DNA from 2 places in the Paenibacillus oryziterrae genome. Region 1 is predicted to be linked to the other one. Evidence: predicted binding sites of a transcription regulator. Region 1 holds the regulator's gene; the other holds the start of a gene.

Region 1 (8,203 bases):
TTCTTCCTTATTCATGACATAAGGCACGATCGCCGGGTCCAAATCTCCGCTGCGCGTACCCATCATCAGACCTTCAAGCGGTGTCATACCCATGGAGGTGTCCACGGAAATACCACCTTGTACTGCGGTTACGCTGCCGCCATTACCGATATGGCAAGTAATAATCTTCAGGTCTTCAAGCGGACGCTCCAAATATTCCGCAGCAGCCTTGCTTACGAAATCATGGGACGTACCGTGTGCGCCATAACGGCGAACTTTGTATTTATTGTACAGTACTCTCGGAATAGCATACATATAAGATTTCTCAGGCATTGTCTGGTGGAACGCGGTATCAAATACAACGACCTGCGGAACACCTGGCATATTAACCTCAGTTGCAGTAATACCCATCATTGCTGCGGGGTTATGCAGTGGAGCAAGGTCAAACAATTGACGGATTTTAGCTTTGGCATCGCCATCAACCAGTGCAGAAGCTTTGAAGAACTCGCCACCGTGCACTACACGGTGCCCAACTGCATTAATCTCATCAATCGATCCAATAACACCATGTACCGCATCAGTAAGACATGCAAGAACCTTACGGATCGCTGTGTTGTGTTCCAGGATTTCACTAACTTCTGTTACTTCCTGTTTGCCGGTTGGCTTGTGCGTCAGTATGGAGGAATCCATCCCGATGCGTTCTACCAAACCTTTAGCCAGAACTGATTCATCAATCATATTGTAAAGTTGATATTTTAAAGAAGAACTACCGGAGTTAATTACTAGAACGTTCATGCACGGTCACCATCCTTGTCATACTTGAAGAAGCCCTCGCCTGATTTCATACCCAGCTGTCCCGCACGCACCATCTTTTTCAGAATCGTGGACGGACGGTATTTCAACTCGCCATATTCACGGAACATACGCTCCAGTGCGGCAAGTACGGAATCCAAACCGAAACGGTCAGCCATCTCAAGCGGTCCATATTGGAATTGGTAGCCGATACGCATAGCATCATCGATATCCTGCGCCGAAGCTACACCTTCCTGCAGAACATGCATAGCTTCATTAATGAACAGGCAAATGAGGCGTGAAGTTACAAATCCCGGGGATTCATAAATCATTACGCCTTTTTTCTCTACAACATCATCAACAAAAGCTTTGGTTTCCTCAAATGTGGAATCGGATGTCTTCAAACCGCGAACGATTTCGACCAGATCCACTTTGGCAACAGGGTATATGAAATGCATTCCGATTACGCGCTCAGGATACATTGTCGTGCTGGCAAGCTCTGTTAAGCTTAGGGTAGAAGTGTTGCTGGCAAGAATAATGTGACTCGGACATACTTGGTCCAGCTGATTGAGCACTTTTTTCTTAGCTTCAAGGTCTTCTACGATCGTTTCGATGACCATATCGCAAGAGCTAAGCTCTGCAAAATGTGTTACTTTTTGAATCCGGCTAAGGATCAGCTTCTTCTCGGCTTGGGTAATTGCCCATTTCTCCAATTGTTTGTCCAAGCTTGTCTCGATCATTTCATAGGAATAATCCAGTCTTTCAGGGGTTTTCTCCACCAGCATAACATCCAGGCCCTTGGCTGCCAGCATTTCGGCAATCCCTTGTCCCATCGTGCCACCGCCAATGACACCAATTTTCTTAAAATTCATCAAAACTCCATCCTTTCAGGTATCTATACTTACTAATGTACCTTTTCTGTCGTTGAAAAAAATAAGCCCGACATATAATGATATCTTAGCATGCCTGAAAAGTAAAAAAAAATAACCGGCATAAAGAATTATGCCGGTAAAAGGACACTGTCACGAAATTGACAACGAAATTGCTCTCCAGAGAGTACTTCTTCCTTCATCAGGATATCCAGGGAATAATTGAAAACATTTCGTTGATTATTCAGGATCTCATGCGTGCGCGCCATCAAATCGTCCAATATTTTACTATTCTCTTTCATAAGCTCCTCAGTCGTAACCATTTCAAGTCTGGCAATCCCGAGGGATGTCAGCCCCGATTTCATCATCGTCTCTACAATTCCGAGGGCCTGATCGAAATCTCCCCGTGAGCCAGTACTTCTTCCACCATAAAAAATGACTTCAGCAGCGGCACCGCCGAGTGCGATCATGATCTGTTCTTCCAGATAGTCTTTAGTATACAGGTATTGTTCGGATTGCGGATTATGCCGCACATAACCGAGTGCCTGACCCCGTGGTGTCAATGTAACCTGACTCACACTTCCAGGCCGCAGCAATTCAGCCATAATAGCATGTCCAAGTTCATGAATGGCAACACGTTTCTTCTCTTCCTGATTGGTCTCACGGTCTGTCTTTTCACCCATCATGACCTTATCAATGGCCATCGACAAATGCCGCTGCTCCACTACCGTAAGATTCTCGCGCATCATATAAATAGCCGCTTCATTCATGACACTTTCAAGCTGGGCTCCAGAGAACCCATAAGCTTCCTCGGCGATCCTATCGAGGTCGACCTCATCATGCAGAGGTTTGTTTTTGGCATGAAGATCAAGAATTGACTTGCGGCCCTTTTTATCAGGCATATCCACTTGTATATGTCTGTCGAACCGGCCAGGGCGCAGCAATGCCGAATCTAGCATCTCCTTGCGGTTAGTCGCCGCTACAAGCAGTATACGCGGAGTATCATTGTTATAAATTCCGTCCATCTCGGTAAGCAGCTGATTTAATGTCTGGTCATACTCGCGCTGTTGGCCGCCTTCCCGTTTGCCGCCGATGACGTCAATTTCATCAATAAAGATAATAGCACTTTGCTTATTCTCTTTGATGGCCCGTGTACGGGCATCCTTAAACAGATCACGTACCCGCCCGGCACCTACACCGACATACATTTCAACAAATTCACTACCCGATGCAGCTACAAACACAGAATTGGTATAATGGGCTGCTGCTTTTGCCATCAGGGTCTTACCTGTTCCCGGAGGACCTGTCAGCAGAATACCCTTTAAGGGACGAATCCCGAATTTGCTGATTTCTTCGTGACGAATCAGAAAATCCAAAGCTTCACGCAGCTCCTGCTTAGCGTTATCCTGGCCGCCGATTTCTTCAAACGTAAGTTTGGAGGGTCCGCTTTTCTTGCGCTTCTTATCCGCACCGGCATTCACTGTAAGTCCACCCCGCAGATGAGCGATGAGGAGAAAGGCGCCTAGCATAGCAGCAGCTACGAGCACAGGTACAATATTAATCCCCAGAAAAGCCATAAAAACCAAAAGTATAGGAATGAATCCGGCTAATATTTCTTTTGTATATTTAGGCATTATTCCATACCCCCATTGTCTCTGGCTGCCGCGGCAGAATAATATATTTGCTCTCCTTGCCGTTCGTCAAACTTACATACACATTCGTTTCATCCATTTCCGTAGTGGCTGTTACACCTTCATATTCTGACTTTAATTCATTCAAAGTAGCGGGAATCAAAGTATATTTCCGGCTTTCCATCGCTTCGGCTACAGAAAACATTGCTTTGTCCCATAGCTCATCAAGCACAGCATTCGAATGCTGTTCAATATCAAGTGCCAGGGAACGGCTTCCAATGGCCGATTTACCTTCAGTCGTAATAAATTGCACTAGTTCACGTAATTTCGTTCCTGGCTCCAAATCAAGTTTCAAAGCTACCTGATTGCGGTTAATAGTTATTTGTGAATCGTTGACACCTTCATAGCTGTCCACGATCTTTTGCAGCGGCTCCTGAATAGCATATTGGCGATACAGAAACCACCCGCCGAACAAAAGCGCGGCTGATAGCAGCGAGGTCAGTAATACAGGCACAAGACGCAGTTTCAAGTAACGTCCTCCTCTCCATATTGGCAAATCCATAACACTCTATACCAACGGTGAACAATAAGGGCTGATTTCTCTATATCATCTGTCCAGACCCTAGATACAAATAGTAGTATATCACAGCTATATATACTAGAAGAAAAGAAAGTGTGAATTTATTTAAAATTTTTACAACTAATTTCTGCCTTCTCCGGCCAACTTTACCTTTATATCGACAAAAAAGACCGAATCGTTAGCGATTCGGTCTTTTTTCTGTATCATAATCATAAAAAACATGTCGTCCAAACCCGAAATATATTCTCCCAAGTATATACTTAGCGTATACACCCGAAACCACATCATTATCTATCGGTTAGGCAGCTTGTATCCGTCACCGATAGATGTTCCATCTGAGAAACGATAGAAGCGGTAATAATAGCGGCCGCCCTTTTTATAAAAAAGCTGCCATGCGTACTCACCGTTATAGGCTCCCGGCAGCAGTCGTTCAATGGATATTCCGGGAAGATCTTGTGCAATAATTGATCTAATCTTTTTCTCCGAGGTACCGCTGCTTACCGGCATTCCATATACCGCACCGTTCCCTTCAGCTACCTTGCCATCGACAGTAAAGCGGACCCAGACCATCATGCCCGTCCCTGCCTTGTCCTTGCCTGTCAGCACCCAAAAGATCGAGTTCTCATCCCAAACGGATTTTTGCACCTTATCGACCTCAGTCAGATCCGTCAAGCTGTAGGCGGCTTTCATCGCTAGGCTCTGCTCCTCCCATTGGTCATCCATAATGAAGGCATAGAAACGGCTTAGTACAAACAGAAGGAGCAGCGCCACGCCAAACCCCAGCAGGATCCATTTTCTCCTCTTCCTCAAGGTTCAGCTTCCTTTCTCGTTAAAATTACACGTATCTTACCGCTTCAGCAGGCCCTCGAACGATTCCTGGGCTTTCCGGCGGATCATTTCCTCATCAAGAGTCAGGCAAGCACCGTTCTTCACAACCTGGCGGCCGTTCACCCACACATGCGCAACATCCTTTGCACTTGCTGAATATACCGCATGAGACAGCAGATCGGTATGCGGAAGCAGATGGGGCTGATCAATATCAATTGCTATAAAGTCAGCTTTCATTCCGGGAGCAAGTCTTCCCACATTGTTCAAGAAAAGCGAACTCGCGCCATACTCGGTAGCAAGCTGCAATGCCTGCGGAGCAGGGACAGCGGTAGGATCACCGCTAATTCCTTTATGAATCAACGCAGCCAGGCGCATTTCCTCGAACATGTCCAGGTTATTGTTGCTTGCCGCTCCATCCGTTCCAAGCGATACAGGCACACCTGCACGAAGCAAGTCGGTTACACGCGCAATGCCGCTTGCAAGCTTCAGGTTGCTGCCGGGATTGTGGGACACTCCCACCTTGTAACGGGCGAGAATTTCAATCTCCTCATCTTCGAGGTGAACACCATGCGCTACCAGTGATGGGCGAGTGAACATGCCAAGGCTCTCCAGGTGAGCTACGGGACGCAGGCCATAGTCTGCCACGTTCTGCTCGACTTCACGACGGGTCTCCGACATGTGGGTATGCATCGGGAGGTCCAGATCATGAGCAGCCTGAACAAATTTCACGAAAAATTCCGGAGGGCAGGTATATGGTGCATGTGGCGAAATCATCGACGTGATCCGGCCATCTGCTTTGCCATGCCAGGTACGGGCGAACTCGATAGCTTCCGCTAGCTTGTGGTTCTGTACATCCTCAGGGCAGAGTCCGATTACACCGCGCATCAGAACGGCACGGATTCCGGATGTTGAGACCGCTTCCGCGACACGATCCATATGGTCATACATATCGAGGAATGTCGTAGTCCCGCCTTTAAGCATCTCTAAGATCGACAATGAAGATCCCCAATACACATCGTCACCCGTAAATTTTTCTTCCATCGGCCACATTTTCTCCTGCAGCCATACCTGCAATGCAAGATCGTCCCCATAGCCTCTCAGCAATGACATTGCTGCATGTCCATGTGTATTTACCAGGCCCGGCATAAAGAGCAGGCGGCTACCGTCTACTACTTCAGCACCTTCATGATCAGGTTCTTCTTCGCCTATGTAAGTGATCAGATCATTTTCTATAATCATATATCCGCTTAGGACAGGTTTGTCTGTTCCGGGAACCGTAAATCTTCCGTTCCGGATAAAGGTTTTATTCGCCATGTTCAACTTCTTCCTTTCCATCTTGTAAATAATAAGCCAAGCTCTGCAAATCTGTAGTGAAATCTGCTGCATGAATCCGGATAGACGCTGGGGTCTTCAGAATAACAGGTGCGAAGTTCAGAATAGCTTCAATGCCTGAATCCACGAGGATATCCGCCACATTCTGCGCCTCTGATTCAGGAACAGTGATAATACCAATCCGTATGCCTTGCGCACGTATGGTACTTCCCAGTTCTTCCATTGGCTGTACAGTCAAATTATTAATCTTCTCGCCAATCTTCGGCTCGTAGGAATCGAACACTGCTGTAATTTTCATGGTGTCCTTCAAATAGGCATTATAGTTAGATAACGCATGCCCCAGATTACCGGCTCCAACCAATGCCACGTTGATTTGCTGGTCCAGCTTGAGGATATGCCGAATTTTTTCAATAAGGTAGCTGACATCATAACCAATGCCTTTTCTTCCGAAATCACCGAAATAGGCTAAATCCTTACGGATTTGCGCTGGATTAAGATCCAGCTTTTGTCCAAGCTCCTGAGAAGAGACGGTTGCGATTTCACGTTTGTGGAGATCGTTAAGAAAACGCAGGTAGATTGGCAACCTGCGGACAACAGCCTCCGATATTTTATCCGATTTCATATTTTCTCCTCCTATAAGGTTATATTCTGCATAAACGGAGATTCAAGTTCCGCGAGTAATTTTATTGTGTAAATCGGGCGTTTAGGAGACGCCCCCCTCCTCCAGCCATTCGGCAATACGCGGGACCATCTGGTCAGTCCGCATATGTTCCATTTTAGGTCCTGGCAAGGAATAAAGGAAATACTTACCGTAATAAGACTCAATTACCCGGGTATCATACACAATTACAATCCCCCGGTCTTTCGCAGTTCTCACGAGACGGCCAAAACCCTGCTTAAAGCGTATGACCGCCTGCGGAACCGACAGCTTCATAAATGGATTCTTCTTCTGTGCCTGCAGCAGTTCCGATTTCGCCTCTGCAAGCGGATGGTTAGGCGGTTGAAACGGCAGTCTGACAATCGCGAGACACGTCAGTGCTTCCCCGGGGATATCGACTCCCTCCCAGAAGCTGCTGGTACCCAGAAGTACGGAAGCACTGCTGTCTTGAAAACGGCGGATCAGCTTGCTTCTGCTTCCCCCTTCCACGCCCTGTCCCAGCACGGTGATGTCCTGCAGAGACAACGCTTCCTTCAAAGGATCATACACCTGCCGGAGCATACGGTACGAGGTGAACAACACCAGCATTCTTCCCTTCGTGGTTACCGCAGCTTCTGCGAGCGATTGCACCAGTGTATCAACAAAGCGTGCATCACCAATACTGCCTTTTACACTTGGGAAGTCTCTTGGGATTACTAATAACGCTTGCTCCCGGTAATGAAACGGCGAGGGAAGCTGAACCGTCATAAGGCGGCCTTCTTCCGCAGCTTCATTCAGACCCAGGTTATCGATCATAAATTGAAAAGATTTATCAACAGATAGTGTGGCCGAGGTCAGAACAATACTCTTTTTCTTATCAAAAAATAATTCCTTTAGCTGGGAGCTGACGTCTACGGGAACTGCATAGATCTGCAGCGACTTGCTGCGGTAATTTCCGTTCGCTTCCAGCCAATATACTACACTTTCATCGTTCAAGCCCATAAAAAACCGCACTTGATCCCTAATGGCTGCCAAGTCTTTAAATAAGCCGCCAATATCCGTTATCAGGCTGTCGGAAGAGGACTGGCCATCCTGATCCTTCATTTCATTCAGCATTCGTTCGCCATTCCGCAGAACATCGCTGAGTGTGGTAACCATACCATTCTCAAGCGCGGCAAGCTCTGCCCAATTGGCGGGCTTTTTACCAGGAAGCAGGCGCAGAATCAATTGACCCGCTTCACCCGCTCCGGCATCGCTTCGATCCGGAAGAAGACTAAAAAGCTTCTCGCTCAGGGCATCCCAGGTCTCTTTCACGGTGATCAGATCCGTATATATGCGGTCGATAATCGCACTCCATTCTCCTGCCTGTTCACTTCCCGCAGTTTGAAGCTGCTGCCGGAGTACAGGAAGCTGCCCATTGCGGCTGTCTTTAAAGAGACGGGAGAGTGTGTGCGTAACCGTAAAATGCTTCATGTGCATACCCAAATGCTTACCTGCTACATCCTCCAGGTGATGGGCCTCATCAATGACCAGGTGCTCGTAAGCTGGCAGCAAT
Region 2 (8,203 bases), on a different contig from region 1:
TTTTTCACCATTGCGGTTCCGCTTTCCGTTCCGATCTTCGCCACCTTGGCCATCTTTATCTTCTCAACCGCATGGAATGACTGGTTCTGGCCATCCCTTGTAATGCATACGGAAGACAAATACACGCTTGCTACAGCCATCTATAAATATGTAATCAACGTCAAGGCGCTCAACACTAACATTAAATTTGCGATTCTGTTCCTTGTCTCGTTGCCGCCGATCCTTGTCTTTCTGATATTCCAGAAATTTATCATGCGAGGGGTAGCTTTGTCGGCTGTTAAGGGTTGATTGCAGGGTTGTGTGTTTTTAGAGCAATCGTAAACATGCACATGAAAGGAATATAAATGCACATCGTATGTAACCGGTTTCTATTTTATGATGATCCTGTAAGATAATTATGAATTGAAAAGGGGAGTTTCAATGCGTAAATTTTCCAGCATGCTGCTATGCCTCCTTGTGACGGGCTCGCTCTTGTCGGCTTGCGGCGGGAACAACAACAATGGTAATGCAGCAAATAAGGAAGGGAATACTCCGGCGGCGACCAATGCGGCTGCCACAGATAATGCCGGTAGCGACAATGCGGCAACGGATGATATCACCCAAAGAAAAGTAACCATCAAGATTCACTATCCAACACCTGACTTGACAGAAATGAGAGCTCAGGAAGATGACAAAATCAAACGGTTCCAAGCGGTTTATCCGAATGTTGAAATCGTTAAGGATGACTGGCAGTACAATGTAAGTGAAATTGGTGTGAAAATGGCTGCTAACGAAGCACCAACTTTCTTCAATACGTATGCAACTGAAGCGAAATTCCTCGTGGAAAAAGGCTGGGTAGCCGACATCACCGATCTGTGGAACAAATACGAATACAAAGACCAAATCAATCCGGTTCTGCAAAACCAATTCATTGTTGATGGTAAAGTTTTCGGTGTAACACAAAAGGGTTACGTAGTTACCACTATTATTAACAAGAAAATGCTGGACGAAAAAGGCGTGGCAGTTCCTGCGATGGACTGGACTTGGGATGACATGCTTGCTACTGCCAAAGGCGTAGCTGATGCCAAAAAAGGGATCTCCGGTATTGCTCCTATGGGTAAAGGTAATGAAGCAGGCTGGAACTGGACCAACTTCCTGTTCGAAGCCGGCGGAGAAATTCAAAAGATTGAAGGCGGCAAAGTGGTTACCGCATTCAACTCTGATGCAGGTGTGAAAGCACTGGACTTCTACAAAAAGTTGAGATGGGAAGCTAATGCTATTCCTCAAGACTGGGCACTCGGCTGGGGCGATGCTGTAGGTGCATTCCAACAAGGACGTACAGCAATGGTAATGGCCGGTTCTGACGGCGTTATCGAGCAAGCGCTGAACCAAGGCGGTTTGAAACCGGAGGAAGTTCTGACCTATCCAATGCCTGCAGCTGAAAAAGGCGGCAAGCACACTGGGGTTCTCGGCGGCGACTATCTTGTAATCAACCCGAACGCAACAAAAGACGAGCAAGAAATGGCATTCCGTTATATTACATTTGACTACTTTTCCGATAAAGGTCTGGAAGCACTTGATGCAATTATTGCCCAACGCGTAACGGACGGCAAATTCTTCATCCCGCCGCTTCTTGACTACTATGCTGCTGATTCCGAATTCGGCCAAAAAACCAAAGCTGTATATGACAAATACGATAACGTATACCAATACAGCCCTGACATTATGGCACTCTTGGACGGCAAACCTGAAGCACAATACAACACCCAGGACTACTATGCAACAATGTCCAACGTAATTCAGGAGCTCTTCTCTAAAGAAGGAACAGATTCCAAAAAACAACTGGACGATGCAGCCAAAATCGTTCAAGAGAAATTCTTTGATACCATCAAAGTAGAGTAGTTTGCAGTAATCCTAAATAACCTCTCTTCAGAAACAGCGCATGATGCTGTTAAGAAGAGAGGTTATTTAAATTTTTAAACATATTGACCGATATATATTGTATACTAAATTATGGGACCCCAATTGGAAATGAAAGCGCTTTGAAAACAAATCAAAAAAAGTTTATAGTATGTGAAAGATTTCACTATGCAAGACGAAAAAGATGTGATATGATTGGTTTGTGAAAAAAATAACAAAGTGTTTGACAGGAGGAACGAGAGAAAATGGCAGTTAAAAACGAAGTGCCAACTCAGGCAAAGCAAGCTTCCGCTGAGGAATATATCCAGACATTGGTGGACAAAGCAAAGAAAGCATTAGATGAGTTCATGCTTCTCGATCAAGAGCAAGTGAACAAAATTGTGCAGGCTATGGCGCTGGCTGGTCTCGACAAACACATGTATCTGGCAAAACTGGCTATTGAAGAAACAGGCCGTGGAGTATATGAAGACAAAATCACCAAGAACATTTTCGCAACTGAATACATCTACAACAACATCAAGTACGATAAAACAGTTGGTGTTATTGAAGACAACAAATATGAGAACTTCCAAAAGATCGCTGAACCAGTAGGTATCGTAATGGGTATTACTCCGGTAACTAACCCAACATCCACTACAATGTTCAAAGCATTGATCGCTATCAAAACTCGTAACCCGATCATCTTCGGTTTCCATCCATCTGCACAAGAGTGCAGTAAGGAAGCAGCAAGAATCTTGGCTGAAGCCGCTGTAAAAGCTGGCGCACCTGAGAACTGTATCCAATGGATCGATGCACCAACTATGGACAAAACAAATGCTCTGATGAACAACGATGACGTTGCATTGATTCTGGCAACTGGCGGTTCCGCAATGGTTAAAGCGGCTTACAGCTGCGGCAAACCAGCACTTGGCGTAGGTCCTGGTAACGTTCCTTGCTTCATTGAAAAGAGTGCAGACCTTGACCAAGCAGTAACCGACCTTATTCTTTCCAAATCTTTCGACAATGGTATGATCTGTGCATCCGAGCAGGCTGTAATTATAGAAGAACCAATCTTCGACCAAGTGAAGAAGAAAATGATCGCATCCGGTTGTTACTTCGTAAATAAAGAAGAAGCTGCTAAATTGACTAACGGTGCAATGAACGTTGAGAAATGCGCAGTTAACCCGGCAATTGTTGGACAATCCGCTGTGAAGATCGCTGAAATGTGCGGTATTCAAGTACCAGCCGGAACTAAAATTCTGGTTGCTGAAATCGAAGGCGTAGGTACTAAATACCCGCTGTCCGCTGAGAAGCTGAGCCCGGTTCTGGCTTGCTACAAAGTGAAAAACGCTGATCAAGGTATCGAGCGTGCAGCTCAAATCGTAGAGTTCGGAGGCATGGGCCACAGCTCCGCTATCCACTCTAACAATGAAGAAGTTATCATGAAATTCTCCAACCGTCTGCAAACTGGACGTATTCTGGTGAACTCGCCATCCACACACGGCGCGATCGGCGATATCTACAACACAAATATCCCTTCATTGACACTGGGATGCGGATCTTACGGACGTAACTCGGTATCGCAAAACGTTACAGCAATTAACTTGATCAACGTGAAAAGGGTGAACCGTCGTACCGTGAATATGCAATGGTTTAAAATTCCTGATAAGATCTATTTCGAAAAAGGATCCACTCAATACCTGGCAAAAATGCCTGACATCACACGCGTTGCAATCATCACTGACCCAATGATGGTGAAACTGGGTTATGTTGAAAGAGTTGAGCACTACCTGCGTCAACGCCAAACACCAGTAGCGATCGAAGTGTTCTCTGAAGTTGAACCGGATCCATCGACAACTACTGTGGACAAGGGTACTGCAATGATGCAAAGATTCCAACCAGACTGCATCATCGCACTCGGCGGCGGTTCCCCTATGGATGCTGCCAAAGCTATGTGGTTGTTCTATGAATACCCAGATACTGATTTCAACGATCTGAAACAAAAATTCATGGATATCCGCAAACGGATTTACAAATACCCGCGTCTGGGTTCCAAAGCGAAATTCGTAGCGATTCCTACAACTTCGGGTACAGGTTCTGAAGTGACTTCCTTCGCGGTAATCACTGACAAAACTGCCGGAAGCAACACTAAATATCCGCTTGCTGATTATGAGCTGACTCCAGACGTAGCAATCGTGGATCCAGAGTTCGTATATAGCTTGCCAAAAACTGCAGTTGCTGATACAGGTATGGACGTATTGACACATGCTATTGAAGCTTATGTGTCCGTAATGGCCAGCGACTACTCTGATGGTCTGGCAATCAAAGCGATCCAACTCGTATTCCAATGGTTGGAGAAATCCGCTCTGGAAGCTGACAAATTGGCACGCGAAAAAATGCACAATGCGTCGACACTTGCTGGTATGGCGTTCGCAAATGCGTTCCTGGGTATCAACCACAGTTTGGCCCATAAATGGGGCGGTCAATACCACACTGCTCACGGTCGTACCAATGCAATTCTGATGCCTCACGTAATCCGCTACAATGCGAAAAAACCGTCGAAGTTCGCTTCGTTCCCTAAATACTCGCACTTCGTAGCTGACGAGCGTTATGCAGAAATCGCACGTATCTTGGGACTTCCTGCACGTACAACAGAAGAAGGCGTAACAAGCTTGATCAACGCCATTCGTGACCTGAACAAAAAACTCGGTATCGAAGAGTCCTTCCAACAACTTGGATTTGATCCTAAGGATTTCGAATCCCGTGTTGATTACTTGGCTGACCGTGCATTTGAAGACCAATGTACAACTGCGAATCCGAAGTTGCCACTGGTTACTGAACTTGCTGATGTATATCGCAATGCTTTCTACGGTCGTTTCGATAACTAAAATTCAGGTTTAACCTGAAACATGGGTTGAACTAAGAATTGGGGGGCAATTGCCCCCCAATTTTATAATTTCAAGGATAGTGACAAATATCACGAAAAAGCAGGAAAACGTGATATATATCACAGTGCCAGCCGGGATTTTAAACTAAACTGTTTATATAAGATCCCAAGCAATAAATCAAATTGTATTGTGAAAATTTGAACTAATGTTGAGGGATCACGAGACACGGGATCAACCTTCAAGCCCGCGATCTTACAATATTATAAATATATATATATGGAGGGATTTAGCATGTCGGTGATTGAAAAAGATGTACAAGAGGTAAAGTCGGGATGGCGTTCTTTTACTAAGGGTAAATGGTCCAAGAAAGTAAACGTAAATGATTTTATTGAGAAGAACATCCTGCCTTATCACGGGAAAGAAGATTTCCTTGCAGGAGCTACTCACAACACTAACGAACTTTGGAAACTCGTGTCGGAAATGACCAAGCAAGAAATTGCGAACGGTGGCGTATTGGATGTGGATGTTAATACTGTATCCACAATCGTATCCCATAATCCGGGTTATATCGACAAAGACAAGGAACAAATCGTCGGCGTTCAAACTGACGCTCCTTTCAAACGTTCTATTCAACCTTTTGGCGGAATTAAAATGATGATCGATGCCTGCAACGCATACGGATTTGAACTTCCGCAAGGCATTGTTGACATGTTCACGAACATTCGTAAAACGCATAACCAAGGCGTATTTGATGCATATACAAGCGATATGAGAGCAGCCCGTAAATCCGGTGTTATTACTGGTCTTCCTGATGCTTACGGCCGTGGTCGTATTATCGGTGACTACCGTCGTGTAGCTCTTTACGGTGTTGACTTCCTGATTAAAGAAAAGAAACAAGACCTGCTCAACCTTGAAGTGGATTCCATGAGCGATCATGTCATTCGTCTTCGCGAAGAGCTGTCCGAGCAAATTCGTGCTCTGGGCGAACTGAAAAAAATGGCTGAAATGCACGGCTTCGATATTTCCAAGCCTGCTAACACGGCTAAAGAAGCCTTCCAATGGGTATACTTCGGTTACCTTGCTGCAATCAAAGAACAAAACGGTGCGGCAATGTCCCTTGGACGCGTATCCTCGTTCCTTGACATCTATGTAGAACGTGATCTGGCTGAAGGTACTTTGACTGAAGAACAAGCACAAGAAATGGTTGACCATTTCGTAATGAAATTGCGTATCGTTAAGTTCTTGCGTACACCTGACTATAACGAACTGTTCAGTGGAGACCCAACTTGGGTTACTGAATCCATCGGCGGTATGTCTGTTAATGGTGAAACTCGCGTAACTAAGAACAGCTTCCGTTTCCTTCACACTTTGTACAACCTGGGTCCAGCTCCAGAGCCGAACTTGACTGTTCTCTGGTCTGAGAAAATGCCTGAAGGCTTCAAGAAATATTGTGCTAAGGTTTCTATCGAAACTAGCTCGATCCAATACGAGAATGACGATTTGATGCGTCCGATTTACGGCGATGACTACGGTATCGCTTGCTGCGTATCCGCAATGCGTATCGGTAAACAAATGCAATTCTTTGGAGCTCGTGCTAACTTGGCTAAAGCTTTGCTGTATGCGATCAACGGTGGTGTGGATGAGAAGTCTGGCGCACAAGTTGGACCTGAACTGCCACGCATCACTTCCGAATATCTCGATTATAACGAAGTAATGAAACGCTTCAAACCAATGATGGACTGGTTGGCTAAGCTGTACATGAATACTTTGAACGTAATTCACTACATGCACGATAAATATTCCTATGAGCGTATTGAAATGGCCCTGCATGACCGCGACATTCTGCGGACCATGGCTTGCGGTATTGCTGGTCTGTCTGTAGCAGCTGACTCCCTGAGCGCCATCAAACACGCAAAAGTTAAAGTCATCCGTAACGAACAAGGCATCGCCGTTGATTTCGAAACAGAAGGTGAATTCCCTTGCTATGGTAACAATGACGATGCTGTTGACAACATCGCTGTTGAACTGGTAGAAACGTTCATGACTATGATCCGTAAACATCACGCTTACCGTGACGCTCTGCCGACTCAATCGGTACTGACCATCACTTCCAACGTAGTATACGGTAAGAAAACAGGAACAACTCCTGATGGACGTAAAAAAGGCGAACCATTCGCTCCAGGTGCGAACCCAATGCACGGGCGCGATAAGAAAGGTGCTTTGGCTTCCCTTAGCTCCGTTGCTAAACTGCCTTACGAAGATAGCCTTGACGGTATCTCCAACACCTTCTCTATCGTACCGAAAGCACTTGGTAAAGACGAAGAAGGACGCAAATCCAACCTGGTATCCATGCTGGACGGATACTTTAACAGCAAAGGCCATCACCTGAATGTTAACGTGTTTGCACGTGAGCAATTGATGGATGCGATGGAACACCCAGAGAACTACCCACAATTGACTATCCGTGTATCCGGTTATGCTGTTAACTTCATCAAGCTGACTCGCGAGCAACAAATGGACGTTATCAACCGTACCTTCCACGGTGCAATGTAATAATTCCTTCTAATGTACGAATGAACAGTACATTGAAATAGCTGCAAGATATGCCGCCCTTGTAAAGAGGGCGGTACTATCTTGTCTGAAGATTGTTAAAATTTTAAATTTTGGACTGCGTTAAGGAGAGGATACAACCATGGCTAATGGACGCATACATTCCCTGGAAACCTTCGGAACCGTAGATGGACCAGGTATCCGCTTTGTTTTATTCATGCAGGGCTGCCTGTTGAAATGCCAGTATTGTCATAATCCGGACACTTGGAACTTGGATGAAGGCAATGAAATGAGTATTGAGGATGTGCTCGCTGAAATTGAGCCATACTTGAATTACTACCGCAGCTCTGGAGGCGGATTAACCGTATCTGGTGGTGAACCAACACTGCAGGCACATTTTGTGAAACAGCTGTTCACCGAAGTGAAGAAACGTTGGAACCTGCATACTACACTGGACACCAATGGTTATAATGAAGGCGACAGAATCAATGATTTGCTGGATGTTACGGATTTGGTTCTGCTTGACCTTAAACATATAGACGATGAGGCTCATATCAAGCTCACCGGTAAATCCAATGACCGTACGCTGAAGCTGGCACGTTGGCTCTCAGATCATAACCGCAAGATGTGGATTCGCCATGTTTATGTTCCAGGGATTCACGACAAGGAAGAGGATCTGCTTAACCTCGGCCGCTTTATTGGAACCTTAAACGGAGTAGAAAAGTTTGAGATTCTGCCATACCATCAGATGGGGATATATAAATGGGAAATGCTTGGCAAAGCCTATGAGCTGGAAGGCGTTCCTTCACCGACTGAAGAGGAAGTTGCACGGGCCTATCGTTTGATTGAAGAGGGACGTAAACAAACTGCATTAGTGTAACCATAAT

The links. The regulator Rex, encoded in region 1, represses fermentation and respiration genes when NADH is low (regulators of the CRP and FNR family bind a similar motif). The targets are predictions, from matches to a motif close to TTGTGAAATATTTCACAA.
Region 2: pflB (formate C-acetyltransferase) is a predicted target of Rex. The motif match lies at 4,954-4,971, and genes of this name have one in related genera.

Annotation. Positions count from the first base shown of each region.
Region 1 is NZ_JBGJZO010000003.1:210,505-218,707, reverse strand. It holds gene ACAN55_RS05710 (acetate/propionate family kinase) at 1-774, opposite strand, end outside; gene ACAN55_RS05705 (3-hydroxyacyl-CoA dehydrogenase family protein) at 771-1,643, opposite strand; gene ACAN55_RS05700 (AAA family ATPase) at 1,772-3,274, opposite strand; gene ACAN55_RS05695 (hypothetical protein) at 3,267-3,800, opposite strand; gene ACAN55_RS05690 (cell wall elongation regulator TseB-like domain-containing protein) at 4,143-4,661, opposite strand; gene ACAN55_RS05685 (amidohydrolase) at 4,698-5,993, opposite strand; gene ACAN55_RS05680 (redox-sensing transcriptional repressor Rex) at 5,983-6,633, opposite strand; gene dinG (ATP-dependent DNA helicase DinG) at 6,715-8,203, opposite strand, start outside.
Region 2 is NZ_JBGJZO010000007.1:192,429-200,631, forward strand. It holds gene ACAN55_RS10730 (carbohydrate ABC transporter permease) at 1-288, shown strand, start outside; gene ACAN55_RS10735 (ABC transporter substrate-binding protein) at 421-1,881, shown strand; gene adhE (bifunctional acetaldehyde-CoA/alcohol dehydrogenase) at 2,145-4,766, shown strand; gene pflB (formate C-acetyltransferase) at 5,058-7,319, shown strand; gene pflA (pyruvate formate-lyase-activating protein) at 7,459-8,196, shown strand.